3 regions of the Geodermatophilus sp. SYSU D01106 genome follow, and region 3 is predicted to be linked to each of the others. Evidence: predicted binding sites of a transcription regulator. Region 3 holds the regulator's gene; each other region holds the start of a gene.
The links. Region 3 encodes LexA, which represses DNA repair genes until DNA is damaged. Its sites were predicted from a motif close to TCGAACANNTGTTCGA; they were not measured.

Region 1 (10,256 bases), on a different contig from region 3:
TGCGCGCGGCGGTCGCCGCCGGGTCGACGGGCGAGCTGAACCGCACGGCGATCCGCGGGTCCAGGTCGAAGCCGTCGAGCTGGTTGAGCGACTGCACCAGGCCGCAGGTGACCGGGGCCCCGCAGTCGGCCGTCGGGAGGGCGACCCGCCGTCCGGTCAGCTGGGCCGGGTCGCGGACGGTCAGGGAGTTCGACGGGAAGACCGAGAGGGGCTCGGCCTTCTGCGGGGCGGCCAGCGCGGGGGTCGCGGTGACCGAGAGGGTGGCCGTGAGGGCCAGCGCACCGAGGAGCGACGAGGTCGCCCGGTGCCAGCGTCGTTGCTGCACAGGCTTCTCCAGATGGAAGGGACGAACCGGTCCTTCCTAGCCTCCGGTGAGCCGTATCACAACTGGCGGGTGTTGCAGCCGCTCCTGCTCCACGTGGAACTCCGGTGCCGACCGGGCCGTCGCCGTCCGCCCCGGGGACGCCGCAGCGGCCCGGAGCGGGGTGCTCCGGGCCGCTGCGGGCGCCTGGCTGGGTGGCCGTGTAGCGCCTAGTTGGCCATGTCCACGAAGCGGCTGTAGTGGCCCTGGAAGGCGACGGTGACGTTCGCGGTCGGGCCGTTGCGGTGCTTGACCAGCATGATGTCGGCCTCGCCGGCCCGCGGGGACTCCTTCTCGTACATGTCCTCGCGGTGGATCATCATCACCATGTCGGCGTCCTGCTCGATCGAGCCGGACTCGCGGAGGTCCGACAGCATCGGCTTCTTGTCCTGGCGCTGCTCCGAGCCACGGTTGAGCTGCGACATCGCGATCACCGGGACCTCGATCTCCTTGGCCAGCAGCTTGAGGGCACGGGAGAACTCCGAGACCTCCTGCTGACGGCTCTCGACGCGCTTGCCCGACGTCATGAGCTGGAGGTAGTCGATGACCACGAGCTTGAGGTCCTGGCGCTGCTTGAGCCGCCGCGCCTTGGCCCGGATCTCCATCATCGTCATGTTCGGCGAGTCGTCGATGTAGAGCGGGGCGTCGGCCACCTCACCCATCCGGCGGGCGAGCTTCGACCAGTCCTCGTCCGACAGCGTGCCCGCGCGCATGTGGTGCAGCGGCACCTTCGCCTCGGCCGACAGCAGCCGCATGGTGATCTCGTGCTTGCTCATCTCGAGCGAGAAGATGACGGCCGGCATGTGGTGCTTCACCGTGGCCGACCGGGCGATGTCGAGCCCGAGGGTCGACTTGCCCACACCGGGACGGGCGGCGATGACGACCATCTGCCCGGCCTGCAGGCCGTTGGTCAGCTCGTCGAGGTCGCGGATGCCGGTGGGCACGCCGCGGGCGGTGCCGCCGCGGGAGGCGATGGCGTCGAGCTCGTCCATCGTCGGCTGCAGGACGTCCTCGAGGCGCGAGTAGTCCTCGCTCATCCGCTTCTCGGTGACCTCGTAGATCTCCTGCTGCGCGCGGTCGACGATGTCGTCGACGTCGCCCCGACCGCCGGCCGCGCCGTAGCCGAGCTGCACCACGCGGGTGCCGGCCTCGACCAGCCGCCGCAGCGTGGCCTGCTCGGCCACGATCTGCGCGTAGTAGCCGGCGTTGGCCGCCGTGGGCGTGGAGGCGATGAGCGTGTGCAGGTAGACCGCGCCGCCCATCTTCGACAGCTGGTCGGTGCGGTTGAGCTCGGCGGCGACGGTGATCGCGTCGGCCGGCTCGCCCCGGCCGTAGAGGTCCAGGATGCAGTCGTAGATCACCTGGTGGGCCGGCCGGTAGAAGTCGTTGCCGGTCAGCTGCTCGACGACGTCGGCGATGGCGTCCTTGCTCATCAGCATGCCGCCGAGCACCGACTGCTCGGCGGCGACGTCCTGCGGGGGCTGCCGGTCGTACTCCGGCGCCGTGGCCTGCGGCCGGCTGAAGTCGTCGGCGACCGCCACCTGGTACCTCCCTGTGCTCGTGGGCGCGCGCGGACACAGCCCGGGCGGGAGCCCGGGCCCGGTGGGGGAGCACCAGGACGCGCGACGCTCGTGCCCGAACGTCCGTCCGAGCACGTTGCTACCGGGAGCCACCGACAGTTCTCCGCCGGGACCCGGTGCCGCAGAGGACGGTAGGAAACCGACGGCCGGTCCGTCCAACACCCGTGTGCACCGCGTTCTGCACAACTTGTGGACAAGTCGGTGGACAGCCCGAGTCGACATGTGGAGACGGGCGGGACACCGACCGGCCATCCGCGGGTCCTGCGGGTGTCACCTGCGGGCGCTCCGCCCACGGGCTGTGGACACGAAGAAGTCGGGCGATCCGACGTCCGGGCGTGTCGTGTCGTCCCGTCCGGAACACCGGTCCCAGCAGCCCACCCGCCGGGTCGTACGAGCCCTCGGGCGGCCCCGCGCGCGGCACGGGAGACTGGCCCGGTGGACCCCGCGGACCTCGGCAGCTACCTGTCCACCCGGCGCGCCCGCGTCCGCCCGGCCGACGTCGGCCTGCCCGAGGGCCCCCGCCGCCGGGTGCCGGGCCTGCGCCGCGACGAGGTCGCGCGGCTGGCCGGCACCTCGGTCGAGTACTACACCGAGCTCGAGCAGGGGAAGGCCACGCACCCGTCCCCGCAGGTGCTCGCGGCGCTGGCCCGCGCGCTGCGGCTCGACGGCGACGAGCGCGACCACCTGTTCCACCTGGCCGGCCTCGCGCCGCCGTCGTCGGGCGGCAGCGGGCACGTGCAGCCGGCGATGCTCACCCTGCTCGACCGCCTGGGGACGACGCCGGCGCGGGTCATCACCGACCTCGACGTGACCCTCGCGCAGAACCCCATGGCCGAGGCCCTGCTCGGCGACGCCGGGCCGCGGACCTGGCCCGCCGCGAGCTTCGTCTACCGCTGGTTCACCGACCCCGCCGCACGGGGCCTCTACCCCGCCGAGGACCACCTGCGGCACTCGCGGGAGAGCGTGGCCGACCTGCGCGCCGCCGTCGCCCGCCGGGGGCGCGACGACGAGGCCGAGGACCTGGTGGAGCGCCTGCACGCGGCCAGCGACGAGTTCGCGGCGCTGTGGGCCAGCGGCGACGTCGCCGTGCGGCGCAGCGTCCGCAAGCGGATCGTGCACCCGACCCTGGGCGTGCTGGAGCTCGACTGCCAACGCCTGGTCAGCGACGACGGCCGGCAGCGGCTGCTGTTCTTCACCGCCCCGCCCGGCAGCGCCGCCGTCGGGCAGCTGGAGCTGCTGTCGGTCGTGGGTCGCCAGGACCTCGGGACCCCCTCCGGGGCCTGAGCGCCCCCGTCAGGCGCCGGGAGCCCGCCCGGCCAGCGCCAGGACCGCCAGGAGGGCCGAGTGGTCCAGCGGGGCGCCGCGGGACCCGAGCGCCGCGCCGAGGTCGGCGTCCAGCGCGGCCACCGCGTCGTGCCCGGCGGCGAGCAGCCGGCGCCCCTCGCCGGTCACCCGGAGCCCGGCCCGCCGGCCGCGTCCCGGGCCGGCGGGCGCCACGGCACCGAGCTCGACCAGCCGCCCGACGGTCGCGTGCACGCTCTGCGGCGTCACCCGCGCCCGCCGTGCCAGGTCGGTGTAGGAGAGCCCCTCGTCGCGGGCCAGGTGGCCGAGGACGCCGAACAGCCGCAGGGACAGGCCCAGCGGCGCCAGCCGGCTCCCCAGCAGGTCCTCCACCGCGCGACCGGCGACCACGAGCGCCATCGCGGCGCTGTCCGGCGGCCGGTCTGCCGCTCCTCCGGGTCCCGTCACGGACGGATCCTCCCAGCACCGCTTGTTTCAGTCCGGCTGATACCGTGGCCGCACCGGAGAGAGGAGTCCCATGGCCGCCGTGCTGCTCAGCGTCCACGTGGTCGTCGCCGTCGTCTTCGTCGGCGCGGTGACGATCGCGATCAGCCTGTTCCCCCGCTACGCCCGAGAGGCCCTCGCCGACGGGACGGGCGGCGGGTCCAGCAGCGGGTCCAGCAGCGGGTCCAGCAGCGGGTCCAGCAGCGGGTCCAGCAGCGGGTCCAGCAGCGGGTCGGGCAGCGGGTCCGGAGCCGGGGTGCCGGCGCTGCGCCTGCTGCACCGGGTCACCCGCGTGTACGCCGTGCTGTCCCTGGCCGTGCCCGTCTTCGGCGTCGCGACGGCGAGCGCGCTGGGCGTCCTCGGGAACGCCTGGGTCCTCGCGTCGATGGCGCTCACGCTGCTCGCGGCGGGCCTCCTGGCCGGCGTCGTCCTGCCCGGCCAGCAGGAACTGCTCGCCGCGGCCACCCGGGCCCTCCCGGCCGGCGGCACGCTCGTGGCGGCGCGGGCCCGCGTCGCGCGGCTGGCGGCGGCGTCCGGGGCCTTCAACCTGGTCTGGGTGGCCGTCGTCGTCCTCATGGTCGTGCGTCCGGGGTCGACCGCCGGTGTCTGACCCGGCCGCCCGCCGGCTGGGCGTGGCCACCGCGGCCGAGCTGGTCACCCTCGCCGTCCTGCTGGGGAACCTCGCGACCGTGCACTGGGCGCCGCTCGCCTCGGCGGTCGGGCCGCTGCACGGCACCGCCTACCTGGTGACGGCGGTCCTGGCCTGGCAGCTGCCGCTGCCCCGCGGCGTGCGGCTGCGGGCCCTGGTGCCCGCGGTGGGCGGGCTGCTGGTGCTGCGGGCGGCCGCGCGGCGGGCACCCGGGACGGCGGCGCCCCCGAGCCCGTGACCGGTGCCCTGACCGGCCCCGGAGACGCCGCGGGGGGCGCCGGACGGAGTGTCCGACGCCCCCCGGGCGGTGCTGCGGTGCGTCAGCCGGCGACGACGTCGATCGCCAGCTGGGTGGTGACCTCCGGGTGCACCCGCACGGTGACGGTGTGCTGGCCGGTGGTCTTGATGCTGCTCGGCAGCTCGATGCGGCGGCGGTCCAGCTCCGGGCCACCGGCGGCCGTGACGGCCGCGGCGACGTCGGCGGTGGTGACGCGGCCGAACAGGCGGCCGCCGTCGCCGGCGCGGGCCGGCACCCGGACGGTCAGGCCGGAGAGGCGGCCGGCCACGGCCTGCGCCTCCTCGAGCGACCGCACCTCGCGGGCGGCACGCGCCCGGCGCAGCGACTCGACCTGCTTCTCGGCACCGCGGGAGGCGACGATGGCCAGGCCGCGGGGGAGGAGGTAGTTGCGGGCGTAGCCGCCCTTGACCTCCACCGTGTCACCGGAGGACCCGAGACCGGTGACCTCCTGCGTCAGGATCAGCTTCTGGGTGCTCATGGTCAGCGCGCCGTCGAGGTGTAGGGCAGCAGGGCCATCTCACGGCTGTTCTTGACGGCCGTGGCGACGTCCCGCTGGTGCTGGCTGCAGTTGCCGCTCACGCGGCGGGCACGGATCTTGCCGCGGTCGGAGATGAACTTCCGCAGCAGGGTCGTGTCCTTGTAGTCGATGTAGGTCGCCTTGTCCTTGCAGAACTGGCAGACCTTCTTCTTGGGCTTGCGCACGGGGGGCTTGGGCACTGGGTTCTCCAGGTACGGCTAGATCTGGGTAGAGAGGGATCAGAAGGGCGGCTCGTCGGACGGGCCGGCCGGCGTGGACCAGGGGTCGCTCGCCCCGCCGCCACCGCCGCCGAAACCGCCACCACCGCCGCCGCCGAAACCGCCGCCGCCGCCGCCGCCCTCACCGCGGGCGGCACGGGTGACCTTCGCGGTGGCGTAGCGGAGGGAGGGGCCGATCTCGTCGACCTCGAGCTCGATCACGGTGCGCTTCTCGCCCTCCTTCGTCTCGAACGAGCGCTGCTTGAGGCGCCCCGAGACGATGACCCGCGAGCCGCGGGTGAGGGACTCGGCCACGTTCTCGGCCGCCTGCCGCCAGACGTTGCAGCGGAGGAACAGCGCCTCGCCGTCCTTCCACTCCTGCGACTGCCGGTCGAAGGTGCGGGGCGTCGAGGCGACCGTGAAGTTGGCGACCGCGGCACCCGACGGCGTGAACCGCAGCTCCGGGTCGGAGGTCAGGTTGCCGATGACGGTGATGACGGTCTCGCCGGCCATGCTCAGTGGACCTCGGGCCGCATCAGCTTGGTGCGCAGGACCGACTCGTTGAGGTTGAGCTGGCGGTCGAGCTCGGCGACCGCCGCGGGCTCGGCCTGGATGTCGACGACGGCGTAGATGCCCTCGACGTGCTTCTTGATCTCGTAGGCCAGGCGGCGCCGGCCCCAGATGTCGGTCTTGACGGTGCCACCGGAGTTGGTGACGACGGTCAGGAACCGGTCGAGGGAGGGAGCGATGGTGCGCTCCTCCAGGTCGGGGTCGAGGATGACCATCAGTTCGTAGTGACGCACGGAGAACCCCACCTCCTCTGGTCTGGGCGGCTGCAGGACGTCTGCAGCAGGAGGGTCGTACACGCGTCGCGCGCCCTGCCTGCCGGGACGGCACACGGGACGCGCATGTCGAGCGTACCAGCGCGGCCGCCGACCCCGGCCGGGGACGGCGGCCGCAGGCACGCAGGTCAGGGGCGCCGGCCGCCGGGCGCGCGCAGGGCGAGGTGCGTGCGGACGAGCGCGGCGGTGGCGCCGGCCAGCGCGACGACGGCGAGCAGCGCCGGGAGCGGCAGCCCGACGGCGGGAGGCGGCCCGTCGGCGGTGACGGTGCTGCTCTCCTCGTCGATCGCCGTGCCGTCGAGACCGCGGAGGTCGCCGGAGACGGGCACGGGGACGCCGTCGTGGTTCCCCGGCAGGCCGCCGGCACCCGCGCCGGGTGCACCGGCCGCGCCCCCTCCGGAGGACGCCGCGGGGAGGCCGGGAGCCGCCGCGACCGCGTCGCCCACCGGCGCCATCGCCGCGGCGGCGCCGCCGAGGTCGTAGCCGTACGGCTCGCCGTCGACGCCTCGCGCGGCCGGGGCGGCGGGTGCCGGGGCCGGGGCCTCCGGCGCCGCCTCGGGCTGCGGCGTCCCGGGGACGGGCGGCTGCGGCAGCGGCACGTCGACCGCCGGCAGCTGCGGCAGGCCGACCGACGGCAGGTCGGGCAGCGGCAGCAGCGTGTCGACGACGAACGGCGTCGGGACGCCGATCTGCACCTGCGTCTGCCGCCCGTCGACCGTGACCAGCAGGTTCTGCGGCAGCCGGCCGAGCGCCTGCGTCGTCACCCGGGTCAGCAGCGAGCCGGCGACGGAGGTGTCGGGCACGACGACGCGGTATGTGTAGGTGATCGCGCACTGCGGGAACACGCAGGTCCGGTCGAAGCGCTCGCGGTGCTCGGCGTCCCTCGGCAGCGGGTGGGTGCCCGACGGCGTCTGCAGCGTGACGTCGGTGAACACCTGCGCGGTGACCAGGGACGGCAGCAGCCCGCCCCCGCCGACCTGCACCGTCCTCGGCTCGATCCGGTTGACGAAGGCGACCTCGCCGCCCGGGTCGACCGAGACCAGCGGCGGGGTGAGGTCGCGGATCTCGACGGTGGCCGACGGCGCCGCGCTCGCGGTGGGGGCGAGCAGGACGGCGCCGCCCAGCACCACGACCCCGGCGAGCACCAGGGCGGCGAGCCCGCGCAGGGCCCCCCGCCGGACCCTGCCGCCCCGCGCCGTACCGGTCCCCATCCGCGCACCGCCCCGTCGTCGTCGACGTCGTCCGGCGGGGATCCGCCGTTCCTGGTGTCCCAACGACGGCGTCCACGCGGCGATACGGGTGGGTGCCCGATCCGCGCCGAACTACTGTCGCCGGGGTGGCTGCACACCCGATCGGCGTACACGTCGGCCCCGGACTGACCGAGGACAACCAGCTCGACGACGGCGGCCCGCTCGCCCGCGCCGCGGAGATGGACGCCGACGGCGTGCAGGTCTTCCTGGGCGACCCGCAGGGCTGGAAGGCGCCGCTGCCGCGCCCGGACGCCGAGGACCTGCTGGCCTCCGACGTCGCCGTCTTCGTGCACGCGCCCTACGTGCTCAACGTGGCCTCGACCAACAACCGCATCCGCATCCCGAGCCGGAAGAACCTCGCCGTGAACGCGCGTGCGGCCGCGGCGATCAGCGCCCGCGGGATGGTGGTGCACGGCGGGCACGTGCTGGCCAAGGACGACCCGGCCGCCGGGTTCGACAACTGGCGCAAGACGTTCGCCCGGCAGGCCGAGGACGGGGGCTTCCCGCTGCCGCTGCTCATCGAGAACACCGCGGGCGGCGACAACGCCATGGCCCGCGAGCTCGGCGCCGTGTCCCGGCTGTGGGACGCCGTCGGGGAGTTCGGCGCGGGCTTCGTCCTCGACACCTGCCACGCCTGGGCGGCCGGCTGGGACCTCGCCACCGCCGTCGACGACGTCCGGGCGGTCACCGGCCGCATCGACCTGGTGCACCTCAACAACAGCCGCGACCCGCAGGGCTCCGGCCGTGACCGGCACGCGCCGCTCGCCGCGGGCGAGATCCCGCTGGAGCTGCTGCTGGAGGTCGCCCGCGCCGCCGACTGCCCGGTCGTGCTGGAGACCCCGGGCGACGCCGCCTCCCACGCCGAGGAGGTCGCGCTGGTCCGCGAGGCGCTGGGCTGACCGCCGGCCGGGCGACCTCCCCCACGGCGTCCTGGCTCAGCCCACGGCGTCCTGGCTCACCGCCGACGGTGAGCTAGGACACCGCATGATCAGGCGGCCTGATCGTGCGCGGTCGCCGGCGCAGGACCACCCGGTCCTCCGCGCCGTCCAGGGGGCCGCCGGCGGGGTCGTCGACGGCCGGCCAGGAGGTGCGGACGACGTCGGCGTCGGGGCGCCACACGTCGCGCACCACGAGCGCCATCAGCACGACGACGGCGACGTCGCGCACCACGACGCCGAGGAAGAACCACTCGACGCCGACGCCGCGGTCGTCGGTGCCGAGGTACCAGAGCATCCGGACCACCCACAGCACCGCCTCGGTGGCCTGCCACAGCAGCAGCGAGCGCCAGCGCGGGCGGGCCAGCACCGCGAGCGGCAGCAGCCACAGCGAGTACTGCGGGCTCCACACCTTGGTGACCAACAGGAAGCCCGCGACGAGCAGGAAGGCCACCTGGGCCACCCGCGGGCGCACCGGCACGGCCAGGGTCAGCCAGCCGACCGCGGCCACCACCAGCAGCACGCAGACCGCCACGAGCGCGTTGAGCACGACCGGCGTCTCGCCCTCGGCCAGCGGCCCGTCGAACAGGTCGCCGCCGGCCGCGGTGATGGCGATGTTCCACAGCGTGTCCGGATCGGCCGGCCGGCTGCTGTTGAGCCGGAAGAACAGCGACCAGTTCTCCGGCGCGAGCAGCGCCACCGGCAGGTCGGCGACGAGCCAGGCGGCGCCCGCGGCGACGGCGGCCCGCAGCCACACGCGCAGCGTCCCGGCGCGCACGCAGAGCAGGAACAGCGCGCCGAGCACCAGGACGGGGAAGAGCTTCGCGGCGGTGCCCAGGCCGAGCAGGACGCCGGCGAGCACCGGCCGCTCGCGCGCCCAGGCCCACAGCCCGCACGCGGCGAGGGCGACGGCGAGCAGGTCCCAGTTGGTGAAGGCGTGCACGAGCAGCAGCGGCGAGAGGCCGATGAGCGCCGCGTCCCAGGGCCGGCGGCCGGCCGCGCCCAGCACCGCGCGCACGGTGACCAGCGCGCACAGGCTCAGCAGCAGGCAGGTGGCGACGTAGTAGGCCTGCACCGGCGGCACCTGGGGCAGCAGGCCGGCCGCCGTCGCCACGCTCTCGTAGCCGCGGCCGAGCAGGGCCGCCAGCGCCATGAACGCCCCGGTGAGCACCGGGTACTCGACGGCGGAGTCCAGGTAGGGGAGCGCGCCGGTGTCCAGGCCGTGCAGGCCGAACAGCGGGACGGCGTCGGAGTAGCAGAGGTGGGTGTACTGCACCGACCCGGCCCAGTTGCCGTCGGAGCAGGGCGCCTGCTTGAGCCAGGCGCCGGCGAGCACGACGGTCGCGTAGAGCAGGCAGACCCGCAGCGGCGTCCAGAACAGGGCGCGCCCGGTGACCGCGTGCCGCCCCCACGGGCCGCCGACGGCCTCGCTGGCCTGCGCGGCGACGGGGTCCGACCAGGTCGGCACCACGCGGTCGGGCCGGCCGGACGGCGCCGGGAACGCCGCGGGCCCGTCCGCCGGCGTGGGTGCCGGGGCGGACGGGCCCGAGGGGGTGGAGCTCACGTGTCCAGTGTGCCGGGCGGGTCAGCCGGTGGGTTGCAGCGCCTGACCGGGCGCGGGGGCCTGCGCACCGTTCTGGTTGCCCCAGCCGTTCGCGGTCTGGTCCTCACCCGTCCCGGGCACCGGCGGCACCGTGCCCGGGGCGTTCGTGTCAGGAGAGGGCGACTGCGTGACCGGAGGGACCGGAGACTCCGGCGCCGGCGGGGGCGTGGTGGTCGTCGGGGCCGGCGGCGGGGTCGTGGTGGTCGGTGCGGGCGGCT
Region 2 (10,256 bases), on a different contig from region 3:
CGCGAGCCGGTGATCGACGCCGTGCTGCGCCCCGGCGACGCGCTCTACCTGCCCCGCGGCTACCTGCACTCGGCCGTCGCGCTGGGGCAGACCAGCGCCCACCTGACCATCGGCGTGCACTCGGTCACCCGCTGGTCGGCGGTCGAGTCGGTGCTCGACCTGGTGCGCACGCTGGCCGCCGACGACCGCGAACTGCGCCGCGCGCTGCCGCTCGGCGTCGACCTGGCCGACCCCGGCGCGCTGCGCGACGACGTCGCCACCGTGGTCGGCGCGCTGCAGGAGTGGCTGGGCCGGGTCGACGCCGACCAGGTCGCCGACCGCGTGCGCGGGCGCGCCTGGTCGCAGGTCCGGCCCGAGCCCGTCGCCCCGCTGGCGCAGGCCACCGCGGCCGCCGCGCTGTCGCCCGACAGCGTGCTGCGGCTGCGCCCCCGGCTGCGCACCGCCCTGCGCCCCTCCTCCGCCGACCCGGCCGGCGGCGACCGGGTCACGCTGCTCGGCGGCCGCCGGTCGCACGAGTTCCCCGCCGCCACCCGCCCGGCGCTGGAGGCGCTGCTGGCCAGCGGCGAGCTCAAGGTCGCTGACCTGGCCGGCCTCGAGCCCGCCGACCAGCTGACGCTGGCCCGCCGGCTGGTGACCGAGTCGGTCGCGGTCGTCGCCTACGCGCACCCCGGTCCCGCAGACGGCGCAGTCGACGGCGCCGTCGACGGCGTGCCCGCCACCGCCCCGGAGCCGGGGCCGGCCGGGCCGGGTGCGCCCGTGCCCGACGCCGGCGGGGACGATGGGGAGCGTGCCGACGCCCTCGGGACCGGGTCGTGAGCCCGCGGCGCTCCCCCGGGTGAGCGCCGCGGTCCGGACCGGACGGCTGGACCCGACCCGCTGCTCGGTGACCGCCCTGGCCCGCGGCGACTCCCCCGTCGCCACGGCCGGGCCGGCCCAGCGCTGGTTGCTGGTCGAGCAGCCGGGCCCGTGGGGCCGCGACGCGCTCACCGCGTCCCGGTTCGACGCCGCCGTCGCCCCGCAGCTGGCCCGCCGCGCCCGCGCCGAGGGCGTGCGGGTGCTGCTGGTGCGCCGGCCGGGCGAGCGCGCGGCGGGGCCCGGGCGCCGGTGGGCCTACGCCGACGGCCGCCCCGGCCACGAGGGGCTGTGGTGGTCCGAGCGGGAGGCCGACGCCGACCTGCTCGAGGCGCCGTGGGACGGCTCGGCCGGCGAGCGCGCCGAGCGGCCGCTGTACCTGGTGTGCACGCACGGCCAGCACGACGCCTGCTGCGCGCTGCGCGGCCGGCCGCTGGCGCGGTCGATGCCGGTGCCCGACGCCCTCGACGTCTGGGAGTGCAGCCACCTCGGCGGCTGCCGGTTCGCCACCAACGTGCTCGTGCTGCCGCACGGGTTCGCCTACGCCCAGGTGCCCGGCGACGGCGCGGACGTGGTGGGCGCGCACGCCCGCGGTGAGGTGGCGCTGCCGTTCCTGCGCGGGCGGGCGGGGATGCCGCTGCCGGTGCAGGCCGCGCAGCACTTCGCCCGCGAGCGGCTCGGCCTGCTCGGCGTCGACGACCTGCCGCCGCTCGGTACCCGCCGGCTGCCCGACCCGGACGGCGACGGGGTAGAGTTGTTCGACGTCGTCCTCGGCGGCCCCGACGGCGAGGTCGCCGTGCGGGTGGAGAGCCGGCCGGCCGCGGAGGCCGCCCAGCTGACCTGCAAGGCGCTGCACGCCGCGCACCCGCGGGAGTGGACGGCGCTGGCGTTCTCCTAGAGCGCGCGCCCGCGGGCCAGCAGCAGCGGGATCGCCACCTCGTCCGCGGTGAGCGACCCGTGGTAGGCCGCGAGCCGGCTGGGGCCGGGCTCGGTGCCCGACGCGGTGATCGCCCAGGGCCCGCGGGCCAGCGCGACGACGTCGCCGATCCGGCCGGCGAGGGCGGCGTCGACGTCGCCGAAGACGCCGCTGGCCACCGCCTCGTCGCGGCCGGCCACCCAGGCCCGGTCGCCGAGGACGCCGCGCCAGGCGTCGAGGACGTCGGCCGCGGCGCCGGGCACCGCGTGCACGTAGCGGGCCCGCGGCTCGCCGGCCAGCAGGGCGACGCCGTCGAGCAGGGCCGGCTCGTCGTCGACGTCGACGCGGGTGTGCGCGGGGACGTCGAGCATGCCGTGGTCGGCGGTGACCAGCAGGGCGGCGTCGTCGGGGAGGCCGTCGACGACCTGCTCGACGAGCCGGTCGACGAGGGCGAGCTGCATGCGCCAGCTGTCGGAGTCGACGCCGCGGACGTGGCCGGTGAGATCGAGCTCGGGCGTGTAGCCGTAGACGAGACCGGTGGGCGCGAGCGCGAGGGACTGCAGCAGCACGGCGGAGAGGTCGCCGGCGCTGACGGTGCCCGAGTAGGTGGCCCCGCGGTAGGCGGCGGTGGACAGCCCCGAGCCGTTGTAGGCGTACGGCGCGACCGCGGTGACCGGCAGCCCGGCCGCGGCGGCCTGCTCGAAGACGGTGGGGCGGGGCTGCCAGTCGCGCGGGTCGGGGTCGTCGGTCCAGGCGACGTGGTTGAGCAGCCGGTCCTCGCCGGGGACGGCGGTGACGAAGCCGAGGACGCCGTGCCCGCCCGGGGGGACGCCGGTGCCGAGGGTGGTGAGGCTGACCGGGGTGGTGCTGGGGCAGGGCGCGTCGAGGTCGCCGGCCGGGCCGGTGAGCGCGGCGAGGGTGGGCGCGAGGTGCGCGTGGTCGCGCAGCAGCTGCGCGCCGAGGCCGTCGACGAGCAGGACGGCGACCCGGCGGGCCCCTCCGAGCGCGGTGGTGAGGCCGAGCGGGTCCGGCGGCAGGCCGGCGCGGTCGACGGCGACCCCGAGGGCGGTGGCGACGCCGGGCAGCACGTCGGCGAGGGTGCGGTCGCCGTAGGCGGGGCGGACCAGCCCGTCGGGGAGCACGGTCACGGGCGGGTGGCCAGCACGTGCAGGCCGGTGGCGACGTCGCGGTAGGGCGAGGCGGCGGCCAGGGCCAGCTCGAGCCGGCGGACGGCTGCCGGGTCGGCGCCGGAGCTCGCGTCGAGCAGGTCGGCGACGACGGCGACGCCGCGCCACTCCCCCGGGGTCAGCCCGGCGTCCTCGACCAGCGCGAGCAGGTCGGCGGGGCCGAACCGGCGGCGGGCGGGGCGGGTGCGGCCGGGCGCGGGGTCGCGGTCCTCCAGGAGCGCGAGCGCCTCCTTGGGGTGCCCGGACAGCGCGCGGGCGAGGACTGCGCCGGCGCGGTTCGCCGTCGCCACGCTGACCTGCCCGCCCGGCCGGAGCGCGCGGGTGATCTCGCGCAGCGTGGTGGCCGGGTCGTCGACCACCTCGAGGACGGCGTGGCACAGCGCCAGGTCGTAGCCGCCGCCGTCGTCGCCGGTCCCGCCGAGGGGCAGCTCGTGCAGCTGGTCGCCGTCGCCCTGCAGCCCGCGGACGCGCGCCCCGACGCCGGCGTTCTGGGCGCGGCGCTCGAGGGTGGCGAGGGCGTCGGCGCTGGGGTCGACGACGGTGACCTCGTGGCCGAGGCGGGCCAGCGGGACCGCGAAGCCGCCGCTGCCGCCGCCGACGTCGAGCACCCGCAGCGCGCTGCCGGCGCCGACCAGGGGGTCGAGCGCGGCCCACACCGCGGCGGTCCGGACGGGCAGCTGCTCGCCGGAGGACGGGTCGGGGGCAGTCGGCGGCACCCGACCGACCCTAGTGCCGCCGCTGCCCCGCCACCGGGCGGTCCAGGCGGGGACGCCGCCGGAGCCCTCGGGGAGGCGATGTGCACCTGGGGCGCGTTCCCGGCCCGGACCGCGCCCCAGGTGCACACCACCGCGGGCCGGCGGCTCAGTGGCCGGAGCTGCCGGGGCTGGAGTGCCACAGCTTGCGCGGGGCCGCGCTCCGCTGCGCCGCGGCCTTGCGCACCGCGGTCCCGGCGTCGTCGCCGGCGGGCTTGATGTCGGCGTAGGGCGACATCCGGAACCCGGTCGGGTGCACCAGCACCGGCTTGACCACCACCGGCCGCGACCCGTGCGAGGCCGCCGCCCCGGCGATGGCCTGTTCGGTGTACTCCCCCGGCGCGGCCATCAGCTCCGACACCCCGGCCAGGCCGCCGGTCTCCCACGCCTCGTACAGCGCCGGCAGCTCCCAGGCGCCGGTGGCCCGGATCGAGACCCCGCGCGGGCCGGTGCGGCGCAGCACCCCGCGGATGACCAGCAGCCAGGAGTGGAACACCGTGGCCGCGTAGGGGCCCTGCACGTCCTCGAAGAAGGTGGAGTCGGTGCAGCCGGTGCCGTCGTCGAGGGTCACGAACACCACCCGCCGGCCCGACCGGATCGGCGGCGTCTGGGTGGCCACCTTGACCCCGGCCACCAGCACCTCCGCGCCGCTGCGGCAGCCGAGCAGCTCGCCGGCCGGCACCGCGCCGACCGCGGACAGGAACGGCCGGTAGAAGTCGACGACGTGCCGGCTGGCGTCCAGGCCCAGCACCTCGAGCTCGGCGCGCACCAGCTCGGCGTCGGTGAACTCCGGCAGCCCGGAGCCGGCCGCCTCCGACCCGGCCCACCCGGCGCCGTCCGTCTCCTCCCCCATGCCCTCCCCTGCGTCCTCCCCGGTGTCGAGCCCGAGCAGGTCGAGGCTGAGCTGCCCCACCGAGCCGGCCCGCTTCCCGCTGCGGCTCCACCGGTCGAGCTCGCTGATCTGCAGCAGCAGGTCGCGGCGGGTCACCGACTGCCGGGAGCGGGTGGGCCGGCCGGCCTCGCGGTCGCGCACGCCGAACCCGTAGAGCGAGTCGAACCCGCCGGCGAGCACCAGCCGCTCCACCACCGGCCGCGACACCGACGCCCGGTTCCAGAAGTCGGGCAGCGAGCGGTAGGGCTGCCCGGCGACGATCCGGGCCACCTCGTCGTCGGAGATGCCCTTGACGTCGGCGAGGGACAGCCGGATGCCGTGGGCCGACGGGTCGGCCATCGCCGCGGGCATCCACTCCGGCCGGCGCGGCGGCTCCTCCGGGCGGTCCTCCTCGGCCAGCCGCTCCACCCGGTAGGTGGCGTCCGAGGCGTTGACGTCGAGGCCGAGCACCCGGACGCCGAAGTTGCGGGCGTCGTCGAGGATCAGCCGCTTCGGGTACATGCCCGGGTCGTGGGTGAGCACCCCGGCGAGGAAGGCCGCCGGGTGGTGGGTCTTGAGCCACGCCGACTGGTAGGTGGGCAGCGCGAACGCCGCCGCGTGGGCCTTGCAGAACCCGAAGGAGCCGAAGGCGACCAGCACCTCCCACACCTTCTCCACCACCTCGACCGGGTAGCGCTGCAGCGCCTCCGGCATGAACCAGGCCCGCACCTCCGCGTGCAGCTCCTTGTCGCCGAGCGCGCGGCGGGCCTCGTCGGCCTGGGCGAGGTCGCAGCCGGTCATCTGCGCCACGATCTGCAGCACCTGCTCGTGGAAGACGACGACGCCGGCGGTCTCCCGCAGGTACGGCGCGAGGTCGGGGTGCGGGTAGACCGGGTCGCGCCAGCCGTTCCGGGCGAGCAGGAACGGCGTCACCATGTCGCTCTTCACCGGCCCGGGCCGGAACAGCGAGATGTCGATGACGATGTCCTCGAACGTCTCCGGCCCGAACTTGCCGACCAGCTCGCGCTGCCCCGGCGACTCGATCTGGAACATGCCGAGGGTCCGGGTCGAGCGGATCAGCTCGAAGGTGGTCGGGTCGTCGCGCGGGACGGCGTCGATGTCGACGGTCTCGCCGTCGACCCGGGCCACCTCGTCGATGGCGTGCGCGATCGCCGACTGCATCCGGATGCCCAGCAGGTCGAGCTTGAGCAGCCCGAGCTCCTCGACGTCGTCCTTGTCGAACTGGCTCATCGGGTAGCCGAGGTAGCTGCTCTCCACCGGCGTGCGGTCGAGCAGCGTGGCGTCGGACAGCAGCACCCCGCACGGGTGCAGCGCGATGTGCCGGGGCAGGCCGTCGAGCCGGGCGACGAGGTCGAACAGCAGGTCGAGGTCGCCGGTGCCACCGCCGCGCTGGGAGCCCAGCCGGCTGGCCCGCAGCTCGGGCAGGTCGCGCAGCGCCGCGTGCACCTGGTCGGCCCGGATGTGCGGGAATGCCTTGGCGACGGCGTCGACCTCGCCCGGCGGCAGGCCGAGCGCGGCGCCGACGTCGCGGATCGCGTGCCGCACCCGGTAGGTGTCCATCATCGAGATGCAGCTGACCCGGTGGGCGCCGAAGCGGGCGATGACCGCGTCGTAGACCTCCATCCGCCGGGCGGACTCCACGTCGATGTCGATGTCGGGCAGCTGGTGGCGCAGCGGGGAGAGGAACCGCTCCATGAGCAGGCCGTAGCGGATCGGGTCGACGTCGGAGATGCCGAGCAGGTAGGTGACCAGGCTGCCCGCGCCCGACCCCCGCGCCGCCGCCCGCACCCGCAGGCCCTTGATGAGGTCGACCACGTCGGCGACGGTGAGGAAGTAGGAGGGGTAGCCGAGGGCGTCGATGACGGCGAGCTCCTCCTCCAGCCGCACCAGCACCTTCTCGCTGCGCGCCATCCCGCGCCGGCCCAGCCCCGCCTCGCAGCGGGCCCGCAGCACCTGCGAGGGGCCCATCCCCCGCTCCGCCGGGGACGTGACGACGTCGAGCTCGGGGTAGCGCACGGTGCCGATGCCGAGGTCCTCGCGGACGTCGACGGCGCACTGCTCGGCCAGCCGGGCGGTGCGCTCGAGCAGCCGCAGCGCCGCGTCGCGGTCGGGGCCGGCGATCTCCTCGGCGACCTCGGCCATCTCCTTGCCCGACTTGAGGTACCCCTCGGCGGTGCGCCGGTCGACGTGCCGGGTGTCGAGGGCGACCAGCCGCCGGGAGGCGTCGAGGACGTCGGCGGTGGGCGCGTCGATGGCGTCGACGTAGCGGACGGCGTTGCTCAGCACCACCGGCACGCCCTCCTCGGCGGCGAAGCGCATCAGCCGCTGGGCGCGCAGCCGGTCACCGCGGCCGCGGTGGTGCACCAGCTCGACCACCAGCGACCCGGGGCCGAACACCGACCGCCAGGCGTCCAGGCGTGCGGAGGCGACGTCGGCCCGGCCGGCGGCCAGCGCGCGGCCCACCGGCGAGTCGGGACCGAGCACCGCGACCAGGCCGGGCGCGTGCTCGGCGGCCAGCGCCAGCGAGGCGACCGGCTCGCCGCGGGTGCCGCGCAGGTGCGTGGCGCTCGTCAGCCGGCACAGCGACCGCCAGCCCGCGCCGTCGCGGGCGAGGAAGGTGACCCGCGGCAGCCGCGGGTCGACGCTCGCCCCGCCGCGCACCGGGCTGCGCCGCACCGGCGCCACCCCACCCACACCGCGCCCACCCGGACCGCGTCCACCAGGACCGTGCCCACCCGCACCGCGTCCACCCGCGCGCCGGGCCGCCAGCTCGTCGTCCTCACCCAGCACGCGCGCCAGCGCCGGCGGCACCGTGGTGTCCACCGCCGGGGCGACCGCGAGGTCGACCCCGAACAGCGGGCGCACCCCGGCCGACCGGCAGGCCTGCGCGAACTTGACCGCCCCGTAGAGGCCGTCGCGGTCGGTCAGGGCCAGCGCACCCATGCCGTGCTCGGCGGCGCGGGCCACGAGGTCGGCGGGGTGGTTGGCCCCGTGGCGCAGGGAGTACCCGGAGGCGACGTGCAGGTGGACGAAGGGGTCGCCGCTCACCGCCCGCGCGCGGGACGGTGGGCGGTGCCGCCGACCAGGCGCGGCCGGGGCGCCGGCTCCGGCGTGCGGGCCAGCACCTCCTCGACCACGGCGAGGAAGGCGCCGGAGTCGCGGACCAGGTCGTCGGCCTCGCGCTCGGTGACCGCGCGGGACAGCCCGGCCTCGGCCGCGGCCCGCTTGGCCGCGCCGGCGGCGAAGAAGGTGGCCCACTCCCCCAGCTCGGGGGCGACCTGCTCGAGCAGCACCCAGGCGCTGCGCGGCCGGCGGCGGCCGCTCTCGGGCCGGGTGCGGGCCGAGAGCACCGCGGCGGCGGCGCGCAGCGCGGCGAGGTGGGCGGTGGCGTAGCGGTCCCGCGCGTCGGCGGCGCGGGAGGCCTCCGCCAGGGCCCGGGTGGCCTGGTCGAGCAGCTGCGCCGTGGCCGCGGGCAGCGGCGGCGGGAGGGGCAGCTGGCCGGTCCCGTCGTAGGTCATGGCGTGCGCGGCGCCCATCAGTCGTGCACCCGCACGAGCGACCAGCGGTTGTCCGCCGCGTCCCAGCACAGGTCGTAGACGCCGGCGAAGCTCATCCGCGAGCGCCCGGCCCGCACCGCCTCGACCCGGTACACCTCGCGCGGGGCGACGAGGTCGGCCGAGGCGCCGCCGGCGGCGGTCCGCTGCCACCAGGGCGCGGTCTCCACCCACGAGTCGAGCAGCTCGCCGACGACGTAGCGGCCCTGCCCGCGCCAGAACTGCGCCGGCCCGAGCGGCCCGCGCTCGACCCGCACCTCCTCGCCGACCCGCTCGCCGACGTCACCCAGCACCCGGCTCATGACGACTCCCCACCCCGCGCCGCTGACGGCCTGCCTCCCGCCCGGGCGGGGAAGTCCCGGGGCGGTGCTCGACCCGTTCGAACGTCTGTTCGGACAGTTCGAGTAGACCCGACCCCGCCGGTCGCGTCAAGCCGGACGCGCCCGGCCGGGGGACTCCCCGTCCGCGCGCCGGACGGTACGGCGGGGGTGTGACAGCGGTGGCAGGATCGCCGCCATGACCCGACCCGCCGCCCACCCCCGGGTGGCAGCGATCGCCGGGCTGCTCGCCGCGGCCGGCGCCGCCGGGGAGGTGCGCGAGGTCCCCGCCGGGGCGCGCACCGCGGCCGACGCCGCCGCCGGGCTCGGCGTGCCGGTCGGGGCGATCGCCAGCAGCCTGGTGTTCGACGTCGGCGGCCTCCCGCTGCTCGTGCTCACCAGCGGCGCCCACCGGGTCGACACCGCGAAGGTGGCCACCCTGCTCGGCGTGCCCCGCGTCGAGCGCGCGTCGGCCGACTTCGTCCGCGCGCACACCGGCCAGCCCATCGGCGGGGTCGCCCCGATCGGCCACCCCGAGCCGATCGGCACGCTCGTCGACGTCGAGCTGGCCCGGCACGAGCGCGTCTGGGCCGCCGCGGGACACCCGTCGGCGGTCTTCCCCACCACCTACGACGAGCTGCTGCGCCTGACGGGCGGCACCGCCGCCGAGGTCGGCGACGGCCCGCAGGAGACCCTGCAGACCCCCGCGGGTGCGGTGGGTCAATGAGCGAGGAGAGACCGTGACCGGCACGACGCCCGCCGCCCGGGTGACCGAGCTGCCCGCCGGCTGGCTGCGCGACCACATGCACGAGGCGCTGGCCATCTACGGCGCCGCCATGGGCTACGACGCCTCGGTGGTGGCCGGCCGCTACGGGTACGCCGTCCAGCACACCGAGCGCCCGGGCTTCCGCGCCGTCGGCGGGTTCGCGCCCACGCCCGACGGCGAGCAGCTCGTCGGCTTCGGCTACGGCTACCTCGTCGCCCCGGGCCAGTGGTGGCACGACCAGGTGCGCGCGGCGCTCGACCGGCGCACCGCCAAGCGCTGGCTGCCGGGCGCCTTCGAGGTCTGCGAGCTGCACGTGCACCCCGAGACGCAGAGCCGGGGCCTGGGCCGGCGGCTGCTGCACGCCCTGGTCGAGGGCGTCGACGCGCCGGCCGCGCTGCTGTCCACGCCCGACGCCGACACCAAGGCCTTCCGGCTGTACCACGCCGACGGCTTCGTCGACCTCGCCCGCGGCCACCACTTCCCCGGCGACGCGCGGCCCTTCGCCATCCTCGGCGCCCGGCTGCCGCTGCAGCCGGTGCGCCGCTGAGCGTGCCGGGACCCGACCGGGCCGCCGGCGGGGCCGCCGACCGCAGGGTCGACGCCGTCGTCGTCGGCGCGGGCCACAACGGGCTCGTCGCCGCCTGCTACCTGGCCCGCGAGGGGCTGACCGTCGAGGTCGTCGAGCGCGACGACGTCCTCGGCGGCGCGGTGTCCACCGTCGAGCGCTGGCCGGGGGTGCGGGTCGACCGCGGCTCCAGCGCGCACGTGATCGTCCGGCACAGCGGGGTCGTCGAGGAGCTCGACCTCGCCGCCCACGGGCTGACCTACGTCGACTGCGACCCGTGGGGCTTCGCGCCCGCGCCCTCCCCCGGCGACCCGGGCCCGGACGGCCTGCCGCTGGTCTTCTCGGTCGACCTCGACGCCACCTGCGCCTCGATCGCCGCCGCCTGCGGGCAGGCCGACGCCGACGCCTACCGCCGCTTCGTCGGGGTGTGGGGGCCGCGCAGCCGCGCCGTCGTC
Region 3 (10,256 bases):
CTGTTCGCCACCCTCGACCCGACGGTGCGCCGGGCCCAGTCGCCCGACGGCCGCGAGTACACGCTCACCGACACCGTCGGGTTCGTGCGGCACCTGCCCCACCAGCTCGTCGACGCGTTCCGGTCGACGCTGGAGGAGGTGGCCGGCGCCGACCTGCTGCTGCACGTGGTCGACGGCTCCGACCCCGACCCGCTCGGCCAGATCGACGCGGTGCACGTGGTGCTGCGCGAGATCGACGCCGCCGCGGTGCCGGAGCTGATCGTCGTCAACAAGGTCGACGCCATGACCGAGGACGACGTGCTCACCCTTCGTCAGGCGCTGCCCGGCGCGGTGTGGGTCTCCGCGCGCACCGGCGAGGGCATCGAGAAGCTGCGCGAGATCGTGTCGGCGCGGCTGCCGCACCCCGACGTCGAGGTCGAGGTGCTGGTGCCCTACGACCGGGGCGACCTTGTGGCCCGCGTGCACCGCGACGGCGAGGTGCTCAGCGAGCTGCACGAGGCGGCCGGCACCCGGCTGACCGCCCGCGTCGACGGGGGCCTGGCCGCGGCGCTCGAGCGGTTCGCCGTCCCCGTCGCCTGACCGCTCCTCCCGCGTCCCCTCCCGGCGTCCGCCCGGGTGTCCGGCCCCCGCCGGTCACCCGGGCGGCTCGCCGTCCCCCGTTCGGGAGGTCACGGGTGGGTCACGGGCCGGTACCGTGACGACGTGACCAGCGGCCGTGTCATGAGCGGCGCCGTGCGGGGCGGGACGCCGGCCGACGGCGACGCGTCCGTGCCGCCGCCCGCCGTGCGCGCAGGCCGGCCGCCGTGGTGGCTGCTGCTGGTCGCGTTCGCCGTGACGGTCGCGGTCACCGCCGACCTGCTCAGCCGCGGCGTCCTCGAGCGGCTGGACCTGCAGGTCTCGGAGGTCGTGAGCAGCTGGGACCTGCGGGACTCGCCGGCCTACTGGCCGGTCTGGGTGGTCACCCAGGTCGGCGGCCGCGGCACCATCCTCATCGTCTTCGCCGGGCTGGTGGCCTGGCTGTGCGTGCGCGGGCGCACCCTGCTGCCCCTGGTCCGGGTGCTCACCGCGCTGGTGCTGCTCACCGTCGTGGTCTACGCCTTCAAGTTCAGCACCGGCCGGACCGCCCCCGCCTACCCGGGGTCCTTCTTCCACCGCGACGGCGCCAGCTACCCCTCCGGGCACGTGGCCAACGCCGTGCTCATGTGGGGCGTCGCGCGCTGGCAGGCCGCCGAGTACGCCCTGCCCCCGCGCGTGCAGACGCTGCTGTGGTGGCTCGCCGTCGTCGGCCCGGTCGCCACCGGGATCGCGATGGTGTCGCTGGACTTCCACTGGGTCACCGACGCGGTCGTCGGCGCGGCTGTCGGGCTGCTCCTGCTGGGCGTGGTGCACGCACTCGACGCATCCGTCCTGTCACGCTGGGCGAGTGCCCGAGCCGGCCGTCCTCCCGCCTAGCGCGACCGCGCGCGCGGGACGGGCATCTGCCGCGGTCCTCGCGCCGGTCCTCGCGCTGGCCCTGGTGCCCGCGCTGCTCGCGGCTCCCGCCCGCGCGGAGGAGACGGCCGCGCCGTCGGTGCGCTGTCAGGTGACCGACCCGCGGCTGGCCGAGCTGTCCGGGCTCGTCGACGTCGGCGAGCGGATGCTGGCCATCCCCGACGGCGGGGACCAGGTGAGCGTCGCCGTCCTCGACGGCGGGTGCCAGGTCGTCGACGTGACCACCGCGCCGCTGGACCCCTACGACCCCGAGGACCTCGGCGTCGGCGCCGACGGCACCGTGTGGCTGGCCGACACCGGCGACAACAACGCCACCCGGGCGACCGTCGCGCTCATCGCGCTGCGCCCCGACGGCGGCACGGCGCTGTACCGGCTCACCTACCCGGACGGGCCGCACGACGCCGAGGCGCTGCTCGTGGCCCCCGACGGGACGCCGTACATCGTGACCAAGGAGGTGCTGGGCGCGAGCCACGTCTACCGCCCCGCGGCGCCGCTGGTCGACGGCGGCACGGTCGCGCTGGCCGACGTCGGGACGGTGACCTTCACCCTGACCGGCACGCCGGGCGGGCCGGTCGGCCGCGCGGGACAGCTGCTGGTGACCGGTGGCGCGGTGGCGCGCGACGGCAGCCGCATCGCGCTGCGCACCTACACCGACGCCTACGTCTGGCCGCTCGCCGGCTCCGACGTCCTGGCCGCGCTCGCCGGCGAGCCGGTGCGGGTGGCGCTCCCCGACGCGCCGCAGGGGGAGGCGGTGTCCTTCACCGCTGACGGCGGCGCGCTGCTGGTGGCGGGGGAGGGCCTGCCCGGGGACGTCACGCTCGTGCCCGTCCCCGCGGAGACGGCGGCACCCGCGACGCCCGCGTCGACCGCTGCCGGGCCGTCGGGCCTGCTCGACGGCGGCGACGACGGCACGCCCCCGCTGGCCGCGGGGCTGCTCGCCGCCGCGGTGGCCACCCTGCTCGTGTGGCTCGCCGGGCGGCTGCGCCGGCGGCGCTCGCCCGACCAGCCGCCCGCCGCCTGACGCGACCGCCCGCGGGTCGCCCCGGACCCGCCCGGGGTCCGGCGCGCGGGCCGGGCCCCGGGAGCTGTCGTCAGACCCGGCGCAGGACGGTGACCACCCGGCCGAGGATGGTCGCCTCGTCGCCCGGGATGGGCTCGTACGCCGGGTTGTGCGGCAGCAGCCACACGTGCCCGTCGCGCCGCTTGTAGGTCTTCACCGTGGCCTCGCCGTCGAGCATCGCGGCCACGATCTCGCCGTTCTCCGCGGTCGGCTGCTGGCGCACGACGACCCAGTCGCCGTCGCAGATGGCCGCGTCGACCATCGAGTCACCGGCGACCTTGAGCATGAACAGCGTGCCGTCGCCGACGAGCTCGCGCGGCAGCGGGAAGACGTCCTCGACCGCCTGCTCGGCCAGCACCGGGCCACCGGCGGCGATCCGGCCGACCAGCGGGACGTAGGTGGGGGCGGCCGTGCCGTCGGCGGCCGGGGCGGCCGGCGCCGACTCGGCGGCGGTGTCGCCGGGCAGCCGGACGTCCAGCGCGCGGGGGCGGTTCGGATCACGCCGCAGCCAGCCCTTCTTCTGCAGCACCGACAGCTGGTGGGCGACCGACGACGCCGACGACAGGCCGACCGCCTCGCCGATCTCGCGGACCGAGGGCGGGTAGCCGCGGCGCTCGATCGAGTCGCGGATGACCTCGAGGACCCGGCGCTGGCGCTGGGTGAGCCCGTCGCCGGCCTCGGCCCGGTCGGGGAAGGTGCGCACCGCGGCGGTGCCCGTGGCGGTGGCGGCGCCCCCGGCGTCCGCTCCCCGCCGGGCGGCCGGGCGGCGAGAGGCCGTGGTGCCCCGCGCCGTCTCGCCGTCCGTGCGCCGGCCGGTCCCGCTCGTGCCCGCCACGTCTCCTCCTCGCCGGCCGCGTGCCGCGACCTGGTCTCCTGCCCGGTTGCCGTGCCGCCCGGGCGGCCGCCCGGCTCCCGGGTGGACCGGGAGGGAGCGGACGGACGTCCCGCGGGGGACACCGGACGGACGGGGTGCTGGTCGGACCGTAGCGCCTCGGGGCCGCCACTTCAAACGTGTGTTCGAAACACCCGCGGTGTCGTGTCGACCTCGTCGGGGGCGTGCGGTAGACATCGCACAGACGTTCGAATCGAACGCGTGTTCGAGGGCGGTCGACGAGGAGGAGCGGGTCATGGGCGGCGTGCGGCAGGCAGTGCTCGAGTTCGACGCGGCGGTGCGGGTGCCGTGGCGGCCGCTCCTCGACGAGCGGGCATCGGCGCCCGCGGCCCGCCGGACGCCGCCGCGCCGGCCCACCGGCGCCGTGGGGGAGGCGGGCGCGCTGCCGGGCTCCGGTCCGCGCGTGGCCGGTCACCTGCGCCCGGTGCCCGACCGGCCGGCCGCCGCGGCGCCGCGGGCCACGGGTCCCTCCGCCGGTCCGGCCGCCGAGGCGTCGCGCACCCGGCGCGACCCGGCGCGGCCCGGTGGCCGCCCGGTGCGCGCCGAGCCCGCGCGGGGGTCCGGCCGCCGTCCGGCCGCGCCCGCCCCGGTGCCGGTCCGGCTGACCGGCCGCGGGCGGCGGCTCGTCGCCGTCCTCGTGCTCGCCGCCGGGGTGGGCGGCGCGGTGCTGGGCCGGGAGGTCCTCGCGCCCGACGAGGGGCTGCAGCTCGCCGCCGGCAGCAGCGTCGTGGTGGGGGAGGGCGACACCGTGTGGTCGATCGCCGCGGAGGTCGCCCGCGACGACCAGGACGTGCGAGCCGTCGTCGACGCGATCGAGGCGCTCAACGACCTCGAGGGCTCCGTCGTCGAGGTCGGCCAGGTGCTCCGGCTGCCCTGAGCCGGGTCCCGGGTGCTGAGGCCGGTGTCGGTGTGGTGGTCGGAGAAGTGACGAGAAGCGCGGCGGGAGTTCGTCAACGATCGGCCCCCGGTCGCTCACCCGCCGAGGTCGGATCGGCACCTACGGTCAGGAGCGTGTCAGCAGCCGTGAACAGCAGGGCCGCGGTGTCCTTCGGGTCCCCGCAGGACGTCGAGGTGCTCGTCGAGGGCGCCTGGGTGCCGGGCGCGATGCTCGGCTGGCGGCACGACGCGACGGGCGCGTGCGAGGCCTGGGTGCGACTGCGGGCCGACGTGCCCGGGGTCGTCGAGGGCGCCGGCACGTGGGTCGGCCTGGTCGACGTGCGGCTGCCCGAGCGCCACCTCGCGCTCGCCCCCGCTCCCGCCCCGGAGCCCGTCCTCGACCAGGGGTCCGGCGCGCCGGTCGGCGGGCGCCGCGCGTCCCGTGCGTCGCGCCGCTCCCGGCGGCACGGCGGCGACGTCACCGCCGAGCAGCCCGCCGTCGGCGCCGCCGGCGCCGGCCGCCACCGCGCGCCGGCCGAGGCCGTCCCCGGCCGGCACCGTGCGCTCACGACGGAGATGCCGGCGGTCGTCGTGGACCCTGCCGCCACCTCGGCCGAGACCCCGGCCGGGATCCCGGTCGCGGCCCCTGCCGTGGCGGCCCCCGTCGGTGACGCGACCGTCGTCGCGCCCGCGGTGCGCCTGCCCGCGCCCGAGCCCGACCTGCTCACCCGCCCCATCCGGCTCGGCGACCTCGTGCCGAACCCCCGCGGCGGCCGCCCGGCGGTCCCCACCGCCTGAGCGCGCTCCTCCCGGGACGTCCCGCGGGGGCCGGTCCGGCCGGCTCCCGCGTCCCTCCGGCGTGCCCGGAGGCGGTGCCCGGAGCAGCGCCCGGAGGCAGCGCCCGGAGGCAGTGCCCCGGCCGTCGCGTGTACGCCACCTCCCGGCCTCCCGCGCGCCGACACGCGCGGCGCCGCGGCGTGTCGTGTGACGGGTGGGAGAACTGCTCGCGCCTGGTCACCAGTGGGTCACGGTCTCGTCGCGCGGGAAGAGACACGCCCGGCGTCGTCTTGCAGATGTAGTGGAGGGCGGCCTACTGTCCCCCTACATCTAGTAGTTGCACCGATGGAAGTCCTCCACAGCTCGTCCTCAGGTCTTCCCCGGCGTCTCCACCGGATGTCCCCAGAGGGGTCCACAGCCCGACCGTCCGCGGAGGAGGTGAACCGCAGTGCGCTGCCCGTTCTGCCACAACGCCGACAGCCGGGTGATCGACTCGCGCGAGGCCGACGAGGGGGCCACCACCCGACGCCGCCGCTCGTGCCCGGCCTGCGGTCGCCGCTTCACCACCGTGGAGGAGGCGGTGCTCGCCGTCGTCAAGCGCAGCGGCGTCAGCGAGCCCTTCAACCGCGCCAAGGTCGTCGCCGGCGTGCGCCGCGCCTGCCAGGGCCGGCCGGTCGACGAGGACCAGCTCCAGCAGCTGGCCCAGCAGGTGGAGGACACCATCCGCGCCAGCGGCGTGGCCGAGGTCCCGAGCAACGAGGTGGGGCTGGCCATCCTGCAGCCGCTGCGCGAGCTCGACGAGGTCGCCTACCTGCGCTTCGCGAGCGTGTACCGCGCCTTCACCTCGGTCGAGGACTTCGAGAAGGAGATCACCGAGCTGCGGGAGCGCCACCACCGCGGCGGCACCCCGCCCCTGCCCGGCCTGCAGCTCGAGCCCCCGGTGCCCCGCCGCCGGGGCGGCGGGCGCAGCGCCCCGGCGGGCACCTGACCATCCCCGAGCACCACCCGCCGGCAGCGCCGCCGACGGCCCCCGCAGGACAGCCAGAACCGTCAGCACCACCCGCTAGAACAGGGGCGGCTCTCTTCCCCAGCCGCCCGCACCGATCACCAAGGGAGAGCTCGTGACCGAGACCGAGGACCGCGTGGCAGGCCGTACGCGTCGCGCCGCCGCCAAGGCGCCGACCCGGGGGAAGGGCCTGAAGATCAAGCGCGTCTTCACCACCGCCGGTGTGCACCCGTACGACGAGGTGACCTGGGAGCGCCGGGACGTCGTCATGACCAACTGGCGCGACGGCTCGATCAACTTCGAGCAGCGCGGCGTGGAGTTCCCCGCCGAGTGGAGCATCAACGCCACCAACATCGTCACGACGAAGTACTTCCGCGGCGCGGTCGGCACCCCGCAGCGGGAGACCAGCCTGCGCCAGCTGATCGACCGCGTGGTGCTCACCTACGGCGCGGCCGGTCGCGAGCACGGCTACTTCGCCACCGAGGGCGACGCCGAGGTCTTCGAGCACGAGCTGACCTGGATGCTCATGCACCAGTACTTCAGCTTCAACAGCCCCGTGTGGTTCAACGTCGGCACGAGCGCCCCGCAGCAGGTCAGCGCCTGCTTCATCCTCGCCGTCGACGACGAGATGGACTCGATCCTGAACTGGTACCGCGAGGAGGGCCTGATCTTCAAGGGCGGCTCCGGTGCCGGCCTGAACCTCTCCCGCATCCGCTCCTCCAAGGAGCTGCTGTCCTCCGGTGGCACCGCCTCCGGCCCGGTGTCCTTCATGCGCGGCGCCGACGCCTCCGCCGGCACCATCAAGTCCGGTGGGGCCACCCGTCGCGCCGCGAAGATGGTCGTCCTCGACATCGACCACCCCGACATCGAGGAGTTCATCGAGACCAAGGCGCGCGAGGAGGACAAGATCCGCGCGCTGCGCGACGCCGGCTACGACATGGACCTCGGTGGCAAGGACATCACCAGCGTCCAGTACCAGAACGCGAACAACAGCGTCCGCGTCTCCGACGAGTTCATGCGCGCGGTCGAGGAGGGCGACCCGTTCGGCCTGCGCGCCCGGCTCGACGGCTCGGTGATCGAGACCGTCGACGCCAAGGAGCTGTTCCGCAAGGTCACCCAGGCCGCGTGGGAGTGCGCCGACCCCGGCATCCAGTACGACGACACGATCAACGACTGGCACACCAACCCCGAGACGGGCCGGATCAACGCGTCCAACCCCTGCTCGGAGTACATGAGCCTCGACAACAGCTCGTGCAACCTGGCGTCCCTGAACCTCATGAAGTTCCTCAAGGACGACGGGACCTTCGACTCCCGGACCTTCGTCAAGGCCGTCGAGCTGGTCATCACGGCGATGGACATCTCCATCTGCTTCGCCGACTTCCCGACCGAGCCGATCGGCGAGACCACCCGCGCCTACCGCCAGCTGGGCATCGGCTACGCCAACCTCGGCGCGCTGCTCATGGCCACCGGCCACGCCTACGACTCGCGGGGCGGCCAGACGCTGGCGGCGGCGATCACCTCGCTGATGACCGGCACCGCCTACCGGCGCTCGGCCGAGCTGGCGGGCATCGTCGGCGCCTACGAGGGCTTCGCCCGCAACGCCGACGCCCACGCCCGGGTCATGCGCAAGCACGCCGCGGCCAACGACGCGATCCGCCCGGTCGGCGCCGACGACGCCGACGTGCTGCGCGTCGCCACCGCCCAGTGGCAGGAGTGCCTGGAGATCGGCGCGGACAACGGCTGGCGCAACGCCCAGGCCTCCGTGCTGGCCCCCACCGGCACGATCGGCTTCATGATGGACTGCGACACGACCGGCATCGAGCCGGACTTCTCGCTGGTCAAGTACAAGAAGCTGGTCGGCGGCGGCTCCATGCAGATCGTCAACCAGACCGTCCCGCGGGCCCTCAAGAGCCTGGGCTACCAGGACGAGCAGGTCGAGGCGATCGTCGAGTACATCTCCGAGCACGGCCACGTCGTCGACGCGCCGAGCCTGCGCCCGGAGCACTACGAGGTCTTCGACTGCGCCATGGGCGAGCGGGCCATCTCCCCGATGGGCCACGTCCGGATGATGGCCGCGGTGCAGCCGTTCATCTCCGGCGCCATCAGCAAGACGGTCAACATGCCGGAGACGGCGACCGTCGAGGACGTCGAGAACATCTACTTCCAGGGCTGGAAGCTCGGCCTCAAGGCGCTGGCGATCTACCGCGACAACTGCAAGGTCGGCCAGCCGCTGTCCGACGCCAAGGCCAAGAAGACCGAGACCGTGGCCGAGGTCGAGGCGGCCCCGGTGGCCACCACGTCGCACCCGGTGCGCCGCCGGCTGCCCAAGAAGCGCCAGAGCATGACGACGTCGTTCAGCGTCGCCGGCGCCGAGGGCTACATGACGGCCGGGATGTACGAGGACGGCAGCCTCGGCGAGGTGTTCCTCAAGCTGGGCAAGCAGGGCTCGACCCTGGCCGGTGTCATGGACGCCTTCTCGATCGGCATCTCGATCGCGCTGCAGCACGGTGTGCCGCTGGAGACCTACATCCAGAAGTTCACCAACATGCGCTTCGAGCCGGCCGGCATGACCGACGACCCGGACATCCGGATCGCCCAGTCGGTGATGGACTACATCTTCCGTCGCCTGGCGCTCGACCACCTGCCGGTCGACACCCGCGCCACCCTCGGCATCTTCAGCGCCGAGGAGCGCGCCGCGCAGGTGGCCGGGAACTACGGCTCAGCCTCCACCGCGGAGGTCGTCGAGGAGGAGGTCGACGTCGAGGCGCTGCGCGGCTCGGTGCCGACCGAGGCCGGCACCACGAGCGTGGCCAAGGAGAAGGTCACCCCCGGGGGCCCGAAGTCGATCAAGGAGGCCCACTCCTCGGCCGAGCTCCTCGAGCTGGTCACCGGCACCGCCACCGACGCGCCGCTGTGCATGACCTGCGGCACGAAGATGCGCCCGGCCGGCAGCTGCTACGTCTGCGAGGGCTGCGGCTCCACCAGCGGCTGCAGCTGATGACGGCTGTCACGAGTAGTGCACGGCGCTGTCGCGAATAGTGCACTAGTTGTCAGCAATAGTGCAGGACCTGTCACAGGTAGTGCAAAGCAACTGCTGGCTACAACGCTCGTGACGTAACTGAGGGGCGAGACTCGTATGGGTCTCGCCCCTCAGTGCTGCCGATTGCTGACTGCGCGAGCAGTCAGATCACGGGCTCGAAACCGTGGCCTTGGGTGATCGCCGTTGACGTCGGCCCAGGTGCCGCGTAGTTCCCCGACGAGGCAGGCGCAGCCCTCCAATCGGCGGCCGAGTCATCCGCGGCTGCGCCTATCGAGCGCGGGCTTAGCGCCAGGTCAGGTCGACTCCCGTAATCCCCAGCGGCAAATCCAGGTCCAACAACTCGTCGCCTCGGCCCGTCCAAGACGGCGTCTTCTTCGACCAGGGCGTCCACGTGCTGGCCTGAGCGCAGTCCAGTCCCGGCGACATGTCATCGGTGGCGGGCCAGTCCAAGACACGGACGGCGAGGATGCGGCAAACGCGGGCAGGAACCGTGATGCCGTTGAACCGGACGAAGCCGTACCTGAGCAAGCCGTTGAGATGTCCTTCCAGTGCGAGGGCTTGGTCGACGAGCCAAGTCATCGGCGGCTGACCGGAGTTGAGGCGGACCGTGGTCTCGTAGCGGGGAAGAAGGTCCAGCGCTTGTGCTGCCACTTCCGGCGGCACCGCGGCCAATCGAGTCTGGTTGGGCTGTGGCCACCAGTCGCCTTGCTCCGGCTGGATCTCCGAGACCTCGTAGGGCGCCAAGAGACGGTGCAGTGCGCTGGCCCGGGCTCGGTGATCGTGCAGTTCGACGAAGTGCAGCACCTCGTCCACGGACTTCAGCCACCGGCCACCGCGTGCGGCCGGGTCCCCTACCCAGGGAAAGGGCATGGCGGGCACGTAGGGCCGGAGTTGGCAGGCTTGGCACACCGCGAGATACGTCGGGCCGCTGACGTGCTGACCGGAGAGCCTGCGGATGCTCACCTGCCCGTCATCGCTGACGAAGCGGCTCCCCATCGCGAGCAGGGTGGTGATCGCCTGCCGGTCGTCGTCATGCATGGGCCTGCCTCCGGCCGGACGCCTCGCCAGCAAACGGACCTGGTGGCACCAGCGAGGCCGCTGCGCCGCTCGCAGG

Region 1: dnaB (replicative DNA helicase) is a predicted target of LexA. The motif match lies at 1,997-2,012, and genes of this name have one in related genera.
Region 2: ACI78R_RS05460 (DUF6504 family protein) is a predicted target of LexA. The motif match lies at 8,533-8,548, and genes of this name have one in related genera.

Annotation. Positions count from the first base shown of each region.
Region 1 covers NZ_JBJGYM010000024.1:3,366-13,621, forward strand. The annotation lists gene ACI78R_RS19970 (Ig-like domain-containing protein) at 1-325, opposite strand, end outside; gene dnaB (replicative DNA helicase) at 532-1,902, opposite strand; gene ACI78R_RS19980 (helix-turn-helix transcriptional regulator) at 2,377-3,225, shown strand; gene ACI78R_RS19985 (MarR family winged helix-turn-helix transcriptional regulator) at 3,235-3,690, opposite strand; gene ACI78R_RS19990 (hypothetical protein) at 3,761-4,336, shown strand; gene ACI78R_RS19995 (hypothetical protein) at 4,329-4,613, shown strand; gene rplI (50S ribosomal protein L9) at 4,696-5,151, opposite strand; gene rpsR (30S ribosomal protein S18) at 5,154-5,390, opposite strand; gene ACI78R_RS20010 (single-stranded DNA-binding protein) at 5,430-5,921, opposite strand; gene rpsF (30S ribosomal protein S6) at 5,924-6,211, opposite strand; gene ACI78R_RS20020 (hypothetical protein) at 6,379-7,461, opposite strand; gene ACI78R_RS20025 (deoxyribonuclease IV) at 7,587-8,399, shown strand; gene ACI78R_RS20030 (glycosyltransferase family 87 protein) at 8,473-9,999, opposite strand; gene ACI78R_RS20035 (transglycosylase domain-containing protein) at 10,021-10,256, opposite strand, start outside.
Region 2 covers NZ_JBJGYM010000004.1:2,990-13,245, forward strand. The annotation lists gene ACI78R_RS05430 (cupin domain-containing protein) at 1-816, shown strand, start outside; gene ACI78R_RS05435 (sucrase ferredoxin) at 836-1,750, shown strand; gene ACI78R_RS05440 (alkaline phosphatase family protein) at 1,747-2,916, opposite strand; gene ACI78R_RS05445 (methyltransferase domain-containing protein) at 2,913-3,671, opposite strand; gene ACI78R_RS05450 (DNA polymerase III subunit alpha) at 3,817-7,647, opposite strand; gene ACI78R_RS05455 (SAV_6107 family HEPN domain-containing protein) at 7,644-8,135, opposite strand; gene ACI78R_RS05460 (DUF6504 family protein) at 8,135-8,455, opposite strand; gene ACI78R_RS05465 (YbaK/EbsC family protein) at 8,670-9,197, shown strand; gene ACI78R_RS05470 (GNAT family N-acetyltransferase) at 9,211-9,783, shown strand; gene ACI78R_RS05475 (phytoene desaturase family protein) at 9,786-10,256, shown strand, end outside.
Region 3 covers NZ_JBJGYM010000005.1:219,914-230,169, reverse strand. The annotation lists gene hflX (GTPase HflX) at 1-579, shown strand, start outside; gene ACI78R_RS07950 (phosphatase PAP2 family protein) at 703-1,452, shown strand; gene ACI78R_RS07945 (hypothetical protein) at 1,517-2,512, shown strand; gene lexA (transcriptional repressor LexA) at 2,583-3,386, opposite strand; gene ACI78R_RS07935 (LysM peptidoglycan-binding domain-containing protein) at 3,679-4,320, shown strand; gene ACI78R_RS07930 (hypothetical protein) at 4,455-5,117, shown strand; gene nrdR (transcriptional regulator NrdR) at 5,545-6,084, shown strand; gene ACI78R_RS07920 (vitamin B12-dependent ribonucleotide reductase) at 6,218-9,100, shown strand; gene ACI78R_RS07915 (hypothetical protein) at 9,425-10,180, opposite strand.